DNA from 2 places in the Xanthomonas sp. F14 genome. Region 2 is predicted to be linked to the other one. Evidence: predicted binding sites of a transcription regulator. Region 2 holds the regulator's gene; the other holds the start of a gene.
What was found. Region 2 encodes FliA, which starts transcription of late flagellar genes. Its sites were predicted from a motif close to TAAAGTTTNNCNNNCNNNGGCCGATAA; they were not measured.

Region 1 (7,361 bases), 450 kb from region 2:
CGGACGCGCATCGCGCGTCCGTGCGTTGTTGCGCCATGTACGCGTGTGGTTTGCATCGCACGCGCATCTTTCAACCAGAAGACGCCGTTGCATGTGTGCATCGGCGTTGCGGATCGGCGGCAGCGACGCTGATCTTCGGTCGTACGGCGCTGCATGCAGGCAAGCTGCCTGCAGACGCACACATCGATCCAATCGCGGTCAATTCAGGCGCTGATGGTCCGGGCTCAACGGCGTCACCGTAGCCACCTGCGGTCCGGTGAAGGCGATCAATTGGTCGCCGCGCAGCACCAGGCGACCGCTATGACGGTCGATGCCGTCGTAGGAATACTCGAACCGGAACGTCCGCTCGAAGCCCAGCCAGCCATTGGGCTTGCGGCAGATGCGGATATTGGTGGAATGCACGCTCTGATCCAGCCATTGCACATCGGCGGCGCGGCAGGCATTGCGGCCGAGGATATCGGCACGTTCGGCCGCTGCGCGCGAGGAGTTCCAGAACGCGTACAGCGCGGCGCCGGCAATCATGAAGAGGATAAGGCTGGGCATGGCGTCAATGTGCCATGGCCTGCGCCCGATCGACAATCGTCGCGCCGGGCCGCAGCGTTGCGTTGATGGCTGGTGGCTGGCGACCCGATGCGCCGGCCGGCATCCGCCACTCGTCCAGGCAGCCCTTCGCTTTACCAGCAACGGCTGTCGTCACGTCGCGCGAGTGCTCGGCATTGCGCCCGTTCGAACTGGAGTTGACGGCAAGGTTGCAGCAGGTCGAAGCGGTGCAGCGGACGCACCGGGCTTGGCCGCTGCGCGGTCAGGCCGACAGCCGCTTTAACCATTCACCGCCATTCCCGCGCTCGGCTTGTGTCGGGCGCAGCGCAACCCCATTCATTGGGCTTCGCCCCGTTGAATCCACACGCCGCTTCTGGCCTGGCATCGCGGCCTGCGGCATCGCCTATGCATCCTGTCCTGCAGCAGTTCCATCCTGTCGTGGCTGCGTGGTTTGCGCAGACCTTCGCTGCGCCCACGCCGGCGCAGATTGCCGCGTGGCCGGCGATCCAGGCCGGACGCCACACGCTGGTGGCCGCGCCGACCGGCTCGGGCAAGACGCTGACCGCGTTCTTCGCGGCCATCGACGCGTTGATCCGCGATGGCCTGGCCAATGGCGGCGCGCTGCCGGACGAAACCCGGGTGGTCTACGTCTCGCCGCTGAAGGCGTTGTCCAACGACATCCACCTCAATCTGGATGCGCCGTTACAAGGCATCCGCACGGCGCTGGTCGCGAGCGGTCTGCCGGATGTGGCGGTGCGCACGGCGGTGCGTACCGGCGACACCCCGCAACGCGAGCGCGCACAGGCGCGCCGCACGCCGCCGCATATCCTGGTGACCACGCCGGAGTCGCTGTATGTGCTGTTGGGCTCGGCCTCCGGGCGCACTGCGTTGCGGCATGTGCGCACCGTCATCGTCGATGAGATCCATGCGGTGGCGGCGGACAAGCGCGGCAGTCATCTGGCGCTGACCCTGGAGCGATTGCAGCGGCTGGCCGAGCGCCCGATCACCCGCGTCGGGCTGTCGGCCACGCAGAAGCCGATCGAGACCGTGGCGCAGTTCCTGGTCGGGGCGGGCGATGCCGGCCGGCCGCCGCAGTGCGAGATCGTCGATATCGGCTACACCCGCAGGCGCGATCTGGCCCTGGCCTTGCCGCCGACGCCGTTGAGCGTGGTGATGTCCAACGATCAGTGGCTGCAGGTGTATGCCGATGTCGCCACGCTCGCGCAGCAGCATCGCACCACGCTGGTGTTCGTCAACACGCGGCGCATGGCCGAGCGCGCTGCGCGCCATCTTGGCGATCTGCTCGGCAAGCAGCGCGTCGCCGCGCACCACGGCAGCCTGTCGCGCGAAACGCGTCTGCTGGCGGAGCAGCGACTCAAGGCCGGCGACCTTACCGTGCTGGTGGCCACTGCATCGCTGGAACTCGGCCTGGATATCGGCGATGTGGACCTGGTCTGCCAGCTCGGTTCGCCGCGCTCGATCGCCACCTTCCTGCAGCGTGCCGGACGCTCCGGGCATGCGGTTGGCGGCACGCCGAAGGCGCGCCTGTTTCCGCAGACCCGCGACGAACTGGTCGAATGTGCTGCATTGCTGGACAGCGTGCGCCGCGGTGAGCTGGACGCCTTGCGCATTCCGCTGGCGCCGATCGATGTGCTTGCACAACAGATCGTGGCCGAGGCCGCGTGCGAGGACTGGGACGAAGATGCGCTGTTCGCCTTGGTGCGCCGCGCCTGGCCGTTCGCGCAGTTGAGCCGCGCGCGCTTCGATGACGTGGTGCGCATGCTGTGCGACGGCTTCAGCACACGGCTCGGGCCGCGTGCAGGCTACCTGCATCGCGATGCGGTGCATCGACGCCTGCATGCGCGCCGCGGCGCACGCATGACTGCGCTGACCTCCGGCGGCACCATCCCAGAAACCGGCGACTACAGCGTGGTGCTGGAACCGCAGGCCGAAAAGATCGGCACGGTGAACGAGGATTTTGCGGTCGAAAGTCTTACCGGCGACGTGTTCCAGCTCGGCAATGCCAGCTACCGCATCCTACGCGTGGATGCCGGGCGCGTCCGGGTGGAGGACGCCAAGGGCGCGCCACCGAACATCCCGTTCTGGCTGGGCGAGGCGCCCGGCCGCAGCGACGAATTGTCGGCGGCGGTGTCGCGTCTGCGTCGCGAGATTGCGCTGCGGCTGGATAGCCCGCCACATCAGGCGGCCTGCGATTGGCTGCACAACGTGCTGGATCTCTCGGTGGAAGCGGCACGCCAGCTGGTCGACTATCTCGCCCATGCCTGCACCGCGCTGGGCGCGATGCCCACCCAGCAGTGCCTGGTGATGGAGCGCTTCTTCGATGCCAGCGGCGGCACCCAGCTGGTGATCCACTCGCCGTACGGCAGCCGCATCAATCGTGCCTGGGGGCTGGCGTTGCGCAAGCGCTTCTGCCGCACCTTCAACTTCGAACTGCAGGCCGCCGCGACCGAGGATGCGATCGTGTTGTCGCTGTCCACCAGTCATAGTTTTGCCCTGGAGGAGGTGGCGCGCTACCTGCATTCGTCATCGGCAGAGCATGTGTTGATCCAGGCCTTGCTGGATGCGCCGCTGTTCGGCGTGCGCTGGCGCTGGAATGCGACCAATGCGATGGCGCTGCCGCGCTTTGCCGGTGGCAACAAGGTCGCGCCGCAACTGCAACGGATGAAGTCGGAAGATCTGCTGGCGACCGTGTTCCCCGATCAGGTCGCCTGCGCGGAGAATCTGGTCGGCGAGCGCGAGGTGCCGGATCATCCGTTGGTGGCGCAGACACTGGAAGACTGCCTGCATCAGTCCATGGACAGCGAGGGCTGGTTGCAGGTGCTGCGCGGGCTGGAGTCGGGCGCGATCACGCTGGTCGCGCGCGATCTGGCGGCACCGTCGCCGCTGGCGGCTGAAGCCTTGAATGCGCGGCCGTACGCATTCCTGGACGATGCACCGCTGGAAGAACGCCGCACCCAGGCCGTGCAAAGCCGTCGCTACACCCCGCAGAGCAGCGACGACCTGGGGCAGCTCAATCCCGAGGCGATCGCCTCGGTGCGCGAACAGGCTTGGCCGCAGCCGCGCGATGGCGAAGAAATGCACGAAGCGTTGGTTGGGCTTGGCGTGCTTCCGGTCGATGAAGCGGGCGATGCGCACTGGCAGGGCTGGCTGGCTGCACTCGCAGGCGATGGGCGTGCCAGCTGTCTTGCGTTCGATGGCGTGCCTGCGCTGTGGATCAGTGCCGAGCGCATCGACTGGTTTGCGCCACTGTATGCGCATGCCGTTGCGCTACCGCCGCTACAGGCGCCGGCAGATTGCCGCGTTGCCGACTGGCAGCGCGACTGGGCCGTGCGCGAGCTGCTGCGCGGCCGCCTGTCTGCGGTCGGCCCGGCGCAGGTGCCGGCCTTGGCCGGCGCCTTGCGTTTGCCCGAGTCCGAGATCGTGCTTGCCCTGGCCGCCCTGCAGCGCGAGGGCTATGTCATGGCCGGCCATTTCAACGCGCAGGCACAGGCGGAAGAATGGTGCGAACGTCATCTGCTGGCGCGCATCCATCGCTATACCCTGGGACGCTTGCGTCGCGAGATCGAGCCGGTGGCGCAACGCGATTACGCGCGGTTCCTGTTCGAGTGGCAGCACCTCGACAGTGCCAGCCGGGTGGCGGGGCCGGACGCATTGGCTGGCGTGGTCGGGCAGCTGGAAGGTTTTGAGGCGCCTGCGGTGCTGTGGGAGAGCGAGCTGCTGCCGGCACGCGTGCGCGACTATCAACCGGCCTGGCTGGACGAGCTGTGCACCGCCGGGCGCACCGTGTGGGCGCGGCTGCGGCCCGGTGGTGGCCGCAGCGGTGCCGCGTTGCGCAGCACGCCGATCGTGTTGCTGCCGCGTCGCGAGGCGCAACGTTGGAGCGGCCTGGCACGCGATGCCGACGACGCGCCGCTGGGCTCGCGCGCGCAACGGGTGGCGGGGGTGTTGCAGCAGCAGGGCGCCTTGTTCTTCGACGAGATTGCCGATGCGGCCCGCCTGATGAGCACCGAGCTGGAAGATGCCCTGAGCGAACTGGTGATGCGTGGGCGTGCGCATTGCGACAGCTACGCCGGGCTGCGCGCGCTGCTGGTGCCGGCCTCCAAGCGTCCCTCGGCGCTGTCGCGCCACCGGCGCCGCGCCAGCGCGCTGGGCATCCGCGATGCCGGACGCTGGGCGCCGGTGCGCGCGCTGCCGGAGCTGCCGCTGGCCGAAGCCGGCGAGCGCCACCAGGACATGCTCGAACATGTGGCGCATACCTTGTTGCGGCGCTACGGCGTGGTCTGCTGGCGGCTGCTGGAGCGCGAGGCGGCGTGGTTGCCGCCGTGGCGCGAGTTGCTGCGCATGTATCAGCGGCTGGAAGCGCGTGGCGAAATCCGTGGCGGGCGTTTCATCGCCGGGCTGTCCGGCGAGCAGTTCGCGTTGCCGGATGCGATCGCGGCGCTGCGCCGCGTGCGTGCGCAAGCCTTGCCGCAGCAATGGGTGTGCGTCAGTGCGAGCGACCCGAGCAATCTGTTGGGCAGCCTCCTGCCGGGCGAGCGTGTGGCGCGCGTGCCGGGCAACCGTGTGGCGTATCTCGATGGCCTGCCGATGGCGGTGTGGGCGGCAGATCGCTTCCAGCCGCTGCAGGACTTGAGCGACGAACAGGCCGAGCAGGCCTTGCGACTGCTGCAGCGTGGGCCGGGCGCCGCCGAGCAGACGCCGATGGAGCAATGGCTGGCTCAGTCGCCCGGCAGCACCGCGCGTGCGCCGGTCGCACGCGGCAGCGGACGCGACAGATAGGGATTGTTTGGGACCACCCAGCGCCACGGCGCATCCACCGCCTTGCGGATGCCGATGCGCGGTGTCGCCAGCGCTGCGGAGGGCGGCGGCAGGCCATCGTCCTCGATCCACAGGCGTGCGGCTGCGTCGGTCAGATCCAGCCCGTTGTCCGTCGCGCTCACCGCGAATGCCTGGGCCAGGCGACCGGGACCGGTGGTCAAGGTCTTGAGCGGGGCGGCGTTGCGCGCGGCCTGCATGGTGGCGATCCCGGCCAGCGGTTCGAGCGCGCGGATCAGCACCGCATGCCCGGGCGCGCCACCGCACACCGCGTTGATCGCCCAGTGCATGCCGTAGATGAAATACACATACAGATGCCCCGGTGCGCCGAACATCACCTGCGTGCGCGGGGTCATGCCGCGAAACGAATGTGCGGCCGGATCTTCGCTGCCGCAATACGCCTCGACCTCGGTGATGCGGCCGCGGCGTCCTTCCGCGCTGACCAATACCTTGTTGAGCAAGCGCGGCGCGACCTGGCGGGCATCGTGCGCATAGAAGCTGCGTGGAAGTGCTTGTAATGACATGCGCCAAGCCTAACCGCGCAGTCGTGATGTCCCAGCGGACTGTTCCGGACACGGCAGAAATCAGGGGTAGGAATTTTCCGAACGCGGACCGTACGAGCGCGTGACCGGTCACAAAAGCGCATATCCGATGGTGTGAATACGCGGTTAAGTGCCGTTTGCATCTCAAGCGCGTTTTGCCGTCGCCGATAGCCATTAGCGATTGGTTAGACAAGCCGCACACAGTGAGCGGCACCCGCACCAGGCCATCGGGCGACCCTGCGACGCAGGTCGCGCATGCACTACCTTCAAGAGAACTCCCCAATGTTAGGCAACTTCAGAATCGGAACCAGGCTGATCGTGGCGTTCCTGATCGTCTCGGCGATCGGCGCATGCATCGGGTGGGTGGGTTATTCCAACTCCGGTCGGATCAGCGACCTGTCGACCTCGCTTTACGAGCGCGAGCTGCTCGGCTTGTCGAACGTCAAGGAGGCCAATATCAATCTGATCTACGCCGGCCGCGCACGCGCCAACCTGTTGCTGGCCAGCAGCGCCGAAGAGCGCCAGTCGCATGTGCAGAACATCGACAAGTACACCGCCAAGGTGGTCGATTACATGACGCGCGCGCGTTCCAGCTTCCAGACCGAGGAAGGCAGGAACAAGCTGGCGCAGTTCGACCGCGCCTGGCAGAAATACCTGGAAGAGCGCGGCCGCTTCATCGACGCCGCCAACCGCGAAGCCTTGCGCGACGCCAATCCGGAACTGGCCGAACTCTCGCGTGCGGTGCGTGCCAGCTCGGATGAAGTCGATACCTTGATGACCGATCTGAGCGGCCTGCGCGAGCGCAGCGCTGCCTCGGCCAATGCCGAGGCCGGCAGCATCCACGCGCGCAGCTCCAAGCTGCTGATGGCCATCATCTGCGGCGGTGTGCTGCTCGGCGCGGTTCTCGGCGTGGTGATCAGCCGCAGCGTCACCGGCCCGATCCGCCGCGCGGTAACGGTGGCCAACGGGCTGTCCGAAGGCGATCTGACCATGCGCATCGACGTGCATGGCCGCGACGAAACCGCGCAGCTGCTCGAAGCGATGCGCACGATGGTGCAGAAGCTGTCGCAGGTGGTCGGCGAGGTCAACACCAGTGCCGAAACCCTGGCCAGCGCGTCGGAGGAAGTCAGCGCCACCGCGCAGTCGTTGTCGCAGGCCGCCAGCGAACAGGCCGCCGGTGTGGAGGAAACCAGCGCCTCGCTGGAGCAGATGACCGCATCGATCAGCCAGAACACCGAAAACGCCCGCATCACCGATGGCATGGCCACGCAGGCCGCGAAGGAGACCATCGAAGGCGGCGAAGCGGTGGTCGCCACCACCCAGGCGATGAAGCAGATCGCGCAGAAGATCGGCATCATCGACGACATCGCATATCAGACCAATCTGCTCGCGCTCAATGCAGCGATTGAAGCGGCGCGCGCCGGCGAACACGGCAAGGGCTTT
Region 2 (7,361 bases):
ATATCGAGGCAATGGGTGTCAACTATTTCGATAAACCAGCACAGGATACGCAGATCGGTTATGGCGGCCTATCTGACTATCACAACCACTACGGACCTTGGGTCATCGGCACCGCAGCGATCTTTGAGCGTCACTACAATAAGGCGCAGCAGGGCACGCCTGAGCAACCGATGATCTTTAACCTGCAGCGGCTTGGTCTCAAAGAGGATGCACTAGAACGCAATGGTATTGACCTGGGCAGCAATACGCGCCCGATGCCTTACCTGGATAGCAGCACCCAGCCCCCGACGCCGGGCTTGTTCCAGCACAGCAAGAACACTCATCTGCATGTCTCGCCGATCTCTGCACAAAAGCTGGAGCAGGAGCTCCGTGCACGTGAATCCCAATCGCAAGGGACCTCAGCTCAGCGTCTTCCGTCAGACCCAGACCATGCGGATCACCCGCTGTACCAGCAGATCAGAGGCGGGGTGCAAAAGCTCGATAGCGCACATGGCAGAGAGTGGGATGCATCGAGCGAGCGCATGACAGCTAGCCTGCTTGCGCTGGCAAAAGAGGAAGGGTTGTCGCGGGTGGATCATGTGGTGCTCAACAACCCAACGGCTCAGCTGGCGGGCGGCGAGAAGGTCTTCGTCGTTCAGGGCGCCCTCAACGACCCGGCTCACCAGCGTGCCCATATGTCGACCATGGACGCCGTGCAGACACCAGAGACTCAGTCGTTCGATCGCCTGCAGGCAATCAACCAGACTCAGGCCCAGGCGCGCGAACAGCAGCAAACGCTGGAGCAGTCCCAGCAAGCCGTCAGCCAGGCTGGTCCGTCGATGACGCGCTGAGTGTTTCGCAACGAGATAACGAGGTCCAAATAACGGTTCCAGGTTCACTTCCACGGCAGCCTGACCTTCGCCAAACCATCGCGCCCATGCCTGCGCGCGTAGCGGCGTAGATCGGCAGCCATGCTGGTAGTAAAAACGACAACGGCCGCAGTACGCGGCCGTTGTCGTTAGATCAGGCAAACAGGATCGTCTTCCCGATTCCCGATTCCCGATTCCCGATTCTCCCAATCCCGAATCCCGAATCCCCAACCTCAATGATCGCTGGAGCGCAGCCCATCCACATCCAGGATCAGCGCCATGCGGCCGTCGCCGATCAGGGTGGCGCCGGCGTAGCCGGGCAGGCCGCGCAGGGCACGGGGCAGGGGCTTGATCACCACTTCCTCGCGGCCGCGGACCTGGTCTACCACCAGGCCGAAGCGGGTTTCACCGGCCTGCAGCAGCACCACCGTCAGCAGCGGCGGTTGTTCGGCAGGCACGCCAAGCCAGCGGCGCAGGTCGATCAGCGGCAGGGTGTGCGAGCGGCGGTCCAGCACGGCGCGGCCGTCGAACCAGCCCAGCGAGGTCTGCGGGGCGTGCAGCACCTCGACCACGCGCGCCAGCGGCAGGGCATAGACCGCTTCGCCGGCCTGCACCAGCAGCGTGGGCAGGATGGCCAGGGTCAGCGGCACACGGATCATGAAGCGGCTGCCGCGGCCCAGTTCGGACTGGATCTGGATCTGTCCGCTGAGTTCGCGGATGCGCGATTGCACCACGTCCATGCCCACGCCGCGGCCGGAGATGTCGGTGACCTCGGCCTTGGTCGAAAAGCCCGGCATGAAGATCAAATGCAGGCACTCGTCGGTGCTCAGGCGGGCGGCGGCCTCGGCGTCGATCAGGCCCTTGTTGCGGGCGATTTCGCGCAGGCGTTCGGGGTCGATGCCGGCGCCGTCGTCCTGGATCTCGATGCTGACGTAGTCGCCTTCCTGCTGCGCCGACAGGCGCACATGGCCGCTGCGCGGTTTGCCGGTGGCTTCGCGCAGGGCCGGCGATTCGATGCCGTGGTCGATCGCGTTGCGCACCAGGTGCACCAGCGGGTCGGCCAGGGCTTCGACCAGGTTGCGATCCAGTTCCGTCTCGGCGCCGATCAGTTCCAGTTCCACTTCCTTGGACAGCGTGCGCGCGACATCGCGGGCCACCTTGGGGAAGCGCGCGAACACCTTGCTGACCGGTTGCATGCGGGTGCGCATCACCGCGGTCTGCAGGCGCGCGGTGGCGATGTCCAGGGTGCTGACCGCGCGGTCGAGTTCTTCGTCGCGCAGGCGGGTGCGCAGGGTCTTGAGACGGTTGCGCGACAGCACCAGTTCGCCGATCAGGTTGACGATGGCATCCAGGCGCTTGGTGTCCACGCGCACGGTCTGCTCGGCGTCGGCGGCCTTGGCCGCCGCCTTGGGCGCGGCCTTGGCGCCAGGCGCAGCAGCGCCATGTGCGTCATCGTGTGCAGGTGCTGCGGCAGCGGCCTTGGGCGCGGCCTTGACCGCCGGCGGGCCGCTCTTGGCATCGAACTGCGCAATCAGCGAGGCCGGCGCGTGCGGCACGGTTTCGCCCGAGCCCATCGCATCCAGCATGGCCTGCAGATAATCCAGCGACTGCTGCGCGGCATCGAAGTGATGCGCCTGCAGCACCGCCTGGCCGGAGCGCGCCATGCCCAGGGTTTCCTCGGCGGCGTGGCAGAGCTCCACCATCGGCTTGATCGCCAGGAAGCCGGCGCCGCCCTTGAGCGTGTGGAAGCCGCGGAACACCGCGTTGAGCTGGTCGGCTTCGTCCGGTGCCTGTTCCAGCGACACCAGCTGTTCGCCGAGGCGATCCAGGATCTCCTGGGCCTCGACAATGAAATCGGCAGCAATATCGTCTGGAACAGCACTCATGGTTACAGCCCCAATCCGGACAGCAGGTCGTCGGCGTCGTCCTGCGACACCGCGTGACGGTCCAGGCCCTTGACTGCAGGACCGGCAAGACCGCCGTCGTCTTTCTTCGGCTCGGGATTCTTCGGCGGCAGGCCGAGTGCACCGAAGCCCTCGTGCACGCGCCGCACGATGCCGGCCACGCGACGGATGATCTGGCCGCTCAGGTCCTGGTAGCTCTGCGCCAGCGACAGCTCGGTCAGGTTATGGCGCATCTTGTCCATCAGCGCGCCCTGGTCCTGGTTCAGGCCACCGTCGCGCAGCTGGTTGGCCAGCTCGCGGCATTCCTCGACCAGGTCCAGCGTGCGATGGCTGGCCTTCTCGGTCATTTCCACCACGTGGTCCAGGCGCGAGCAGGCATCGTCCAGTTCGCCGGCTTCCTCGGGCACGGTGGGCAGCTCGCCCAGCGCCTGCCCGAGTTCGCGCGCGAGCCGGCTCAGGCTCTGCATCATCGGGCGCGTGCGCAGCGCGGCGAGGTGGTCCACCTCGCGCCGCCAGGCGACCTGGTCACCGCTTTCCAGTGCATCGAGCGCGTGCTGCAGGCGCTCGATCAGGGCGGCACGTTCGGCATCGGCTTCCACGGTGGCGTTCATCAGGCGGTCGCCGCCAGACGTTCGAACACCTTGCCCAGCTTCTCTTCCAGCGTCTGTGCGGTGAACGGCTTGATGATGTAGCCGTTCACGCCGCACTGGGCCGCTTCGATGATCTGCTCGCGCTTGGCTTCGGCGGTCACCATCATCACCGGCAGGTGCTTGAGCTTGGCGTCGGCGCGGATGTTGCGCAGCAGGTCGATGCCGGTCATGCCGGGCATGTTCCAGTCGGTGACCACGAAATCGAACGGGCCGGCCCGCAACGCCGCCAATGCGCTGTTGCCGTCTTCGGCCTCTGCGGTATTGGTGAAGCCCAGATCGCCCAACAGATTCTTGACGATACGTCGCATCGTCGAGAAGTCGTCCACGATCAAAATCCGCATGTTCTTGTTCACATCAAGCTCCTAACACTAAAAAATGCGCGAAAAAATCATTCGTCAATTTCGACACCGGCATCGGCCAGTTCGAAGACCTTGAGGCGGCCGCGCAGACGCACCACCGCCTGGCCATGGATCTGGCAGACGCGCGATTCGCTGACACCGAGCACGGCGCCGATTTCTTTCAGGTTCAATTCCTGTTCGTAGTACAGCGACAGCACCAGCTGCTCGCGCTCGGGCAATTGGCCGATGGCCTTGCCCAGCTCGCGGCCGAATTCGCCACGCTCCATCATCTGCTGCGGATTGGGGCCGCCCTTGGCGGTGGTGTCCAGCTCGCCGTGATCCTCGATCCGCGACTCCAGGCTCAGCACCTGGCCGCGGGCGGCATCTTCCATCAGACGCAGGTAGTCGGGCAGCGGCATCTCCATCGCGGCGGCCACTTCGGTGGCGGCGGCGGCGCGGCCGGTGTGCTGTTCGATCTTGCGCACGGCGGCGGCAGCGTCGCGTGCGCGGCGGTGCACCGAGCGCGGCACCCAGTCGCCACGCCGGATTTCGTCGATCATCGAGCCGCGGATGCGGATCGAGGCATAGGTCTCGAACGAGGCGCCCTGTTCGGAGTCGTAACTGCGCGAGGCTTCGATCAGGCCGATCATGCCGGCCTGGATCAGATCGTCCACTTCCACGCTCGCCGGCAGGCGCGCGGCCAGATGGTGGGCAATACGGCGCACCAGGTCGGCGTGCTGGGTGACGATGTCGTTGGCGTTGTTGCGCTGCACGGCGCGGTACTGCGCGCTGGCCGTGGTTGCGGTAGCGGTGCTCATGCGGCCACTCCCCGTTGGATGATGCGTTCGACGAAGAACTCGACATTGCCGCGCGGCACGGTGGGGGCCTGCCAGCGCGAGGTACGGCGAGCGATTTCTGCAATGGCCTGCGCCGACGGACTGGCGGGGTAGGCCTTGATGACCGGCTGCTGGCGCTGCACCGACAGGCGCAACCAGTCGTCCTGCGGCACGTGGCCGAGGTAGTTCAGCGACACGTCGCCGAGGAATTTTTCGCAGACCCGCGACAGCTTGTCGTACAGCAGGCGGCCCTCGTTGGGGTCGCGCACCATGTTGGCGATGATCTGCAGGCGGTCCACGCCGCGTTCGCGCGAGAGCACCTTGATCAGCGCGTAGGCGTCGGTGATCGAGGCCGGCTCGTCGCAGACCACCACCACGGTGTCCTGGGCGGCCTGGCAGAAGGTCAGCACGCTGTCGGTGATGCCGGCGGCGGTGTCGATGACCATCACGTCCAGGTCGCGCTCCAGCTCGGAGAACACGTTGACCAGGCCAATGTGCTGGGCCGGGGCCAGTTCGGCCATGTGGCGGCGACCGGAGGCGGCCGGGACCACCAGCACGCCGCCGGGGCCTTCGATGATCACTTCATCCAGCGTGCAGCGGCCGGCGATCAGGTCGGCCAGGGTGTACTTGGGCGACAGGCCCAGCACCACGTCCAGGTTGGCCAGGCCCAGGTCGGCGTCCAGCAGCAGCGTGCGCTTGCCCATGTCGGCCAGCGCCACGGCCAGGTTGGCGGAGATGTTGGTTTTACCCACGCCGCCCTTGCCACCGGTCACGGCAATGGTGCGCACCGGGCCCAGGGGCTCGGGACGGGTCGCCGACAGGGGGAAGGCGTTGGTCAGCTTGGCGTATTCACGCGACTGCATGGTTGTGCTCCGGAGTACAGGGCTTATCGGCAGCGCGCCGCAAATCTTCAAGGCGAAGAACGAGACTGGCGGCATTGGCGCGGTGCAGGTCGTCGGGGACCCGCTGTCCGTCAGTCACCCAGGTGATGGGCATTTGGTGATCGACGACGACCGACAGCGCACTACCGAAGCGGCCGGTCTCGTCAAGTTTGGTCAGCACCACGCCCTGGGGCTTGGCGTGGGCAAAGCGGCGCACGACCTCGTCGAGGTCGGAAAAGTGCGCGTTGGCAGGCAGCACCAGCAGCGAGGTGACCTGGTGCGCGGCGCGCAGCCAGTTCAGCTGGGCGGCCAGGGCGCGGTCGCGCTGGCCCATGCCGGCGGTGTCGATCAGCACCAGCTTGTAGTCGCGCAGGCGTTCGAGCAGTTCCAGCAGGCTCTCGGCGCTGTCGGCCTCGTGCACGGCGATGCCGAGCTGACGGCCGTAGCTGTGCAGCTGCTCGCGGCCGCCGACGCGCTGGGTGTCGGTGGTGACCAGGGCCACGTCGCGCGGGGCGTGCTGGGCGGCGAAGCGCTGGGCAAGCTTGGCGATGGTGGTGGTCTTGCCGGCGCCGGTCGGGCCGACCAGGGCGATCACGCCGCCGCGTTCCAGCGGGTCGACCGGGGCCACCGGCAGGCGCTTGGACAGCAGGCCCAGCATCAGCCCGCGGCCGCGGTGCAATTCGGTATCGGCCGGGATCTGCAGTGCCACGTCGCGGATCAGGCCGGCGTCGAAGCCGTAGTCGTCCATCAGTTCCAGGGCCTGCGCGCGCACCGGCGAGCCACGCAGGCGCTCGTCGGTCAGGCGGTTCATTTCGCGCTCGATCATCTGCCGCATCAGCGCCAGCTCGCCACGCAACTGCTTGAGTTCTTCATCGTTCTGCGGCGCCGGGGCGGCGGCGACCGGCACCGCGGCCAGCGCCGGCGGGGCGACCACCAGCGGCGGCAACGCGGCCGGCGGCAGGATCTGCGGCAGCGCGTCCAGGTCGAAGTCGGCGTCGTCGTCCAGCGCGTCCTCGTCCTGGTCGTAGCCGGCCTGCGCAGGCGCAGCGGCGGCGGCCATGATCGGGGTCGCCGCCTGCACCGGGGCGGCCTGCACGGCGGCGCGCTGCACCGGCGCGGTGGTCAGGAAATCGGCGAACAGCTGTTCCGGCACGGCCGACAGCGCGTGTTCCTGGCGCGGTGCGGCGGTCACCGCGACGGCGTGCGCCAGGGCCTGGGCGGCGGGCGAGGGGACGGCGGCGCTACGCACCGGTGCGGGCACCTGCGGCTGGCGCGGCACGTTGACCGGCTGGCGCAGCGCCATCGCGGCGATCATGTCTTCGGCGGCACTGGCAACGCGCTGGCGCTGGCTCGTGCCGGCATCGGCGGCCGGCTTCAGCGGTGCGTGGACCGGTGCGGCGGCTGCTTGCGGGGCCGGTGCCTGCGGGGCAGCTGCCGACGGGATCGGCGCGGCGGCAACGGCCGGCGTCTCGGAGCGCGCGGTTTCCAGAGCGCGCTGCACGAGTTCTTCGTCGTAGTTGCTGGCAGCGACGATCTCGATGCCTTCGGCGGTGCGGCGATTGGACAGGATCACTGCGTCCGGGCCGTGTTCTTCACGCACCATGCGGAATGCGGTGCGCATGTCCGGGGCAACGAAGCGTTTGATTTTCATGCGAAGTGCCTCCAGGAACGGGACCCGCCGGACGCCGGACGGGTGCGCGATGAATGTGGGTGTGTTGCCAGCGTCATGAGTTGCCTGTCCCGTTCGGTTGTTCCAAGTGCTGCTCTCGCCCCGCAGCGGTGGCGCTGGCCGCGGTCTCGGCAGAGCTAATGCACGCGGCGTGCCAAAACGGGGTGCCGGGGTTCCGGCGCGGGGGCGCTGGTGTATCGGGACGGGGGCGGGGCTGTGCGTGCGGCCGGGTCCG

Region 1: a site for FliA is predicted at 6,063-6,089, ahead of GGR73_RS06705 (methyl-accepting chemotaxis protein). Genes of this name have one in related genera too.

The regions. Positions count from the first base shown of each region.
Region 1 is NZ_JACHOM010000001.1:1,542,331-1,549,691, reverse strand. It holds gene GGR73_RS06720 (DUF3301 domain-containing protein) at 199-579, opposite strand; gene GGR73_RS06715 (DEAD/DEAH box helicase) at 946-5,340, shown strand; gene GGR73_RS06710 (DNA-3-methyladenine glycosylase) at 5,280-5,900, opposite strand; gene GGR73_RS06705 (methyl-accepting chemotaxis protein) at 6,201-7,361, shown strand, end outside.
Region 2 is NZ_JACHOM010000001.1:1,090,579-1,097,939, forward strand. It holds gene GGR73_RS04760 (XVIPCD domain-containing protein) at 1-830, shown strand, start outside; gene GGR73_RS04765 (chemotaxis protein CheA) at 1,082-2,734, opposite strand; gene GGR73_RS04770 (protein phosphatase CheZ) at 2,737-3,363, opposite strand; gene cheY (chemotaxis response regulator CheY) at 3,363-3,755, opposite strand; gene GGR73_RS04780 (RNA polymerase sigma factor FliA) at 3,791-4,558, opposite strand; gene GGR73_RS04785 (MinD/ParA family protein) at 4,555-5,439, opposite strand; gene flhF (flagellar biosynthesis protein FlhF) at 5,426-7,108, opposite strand.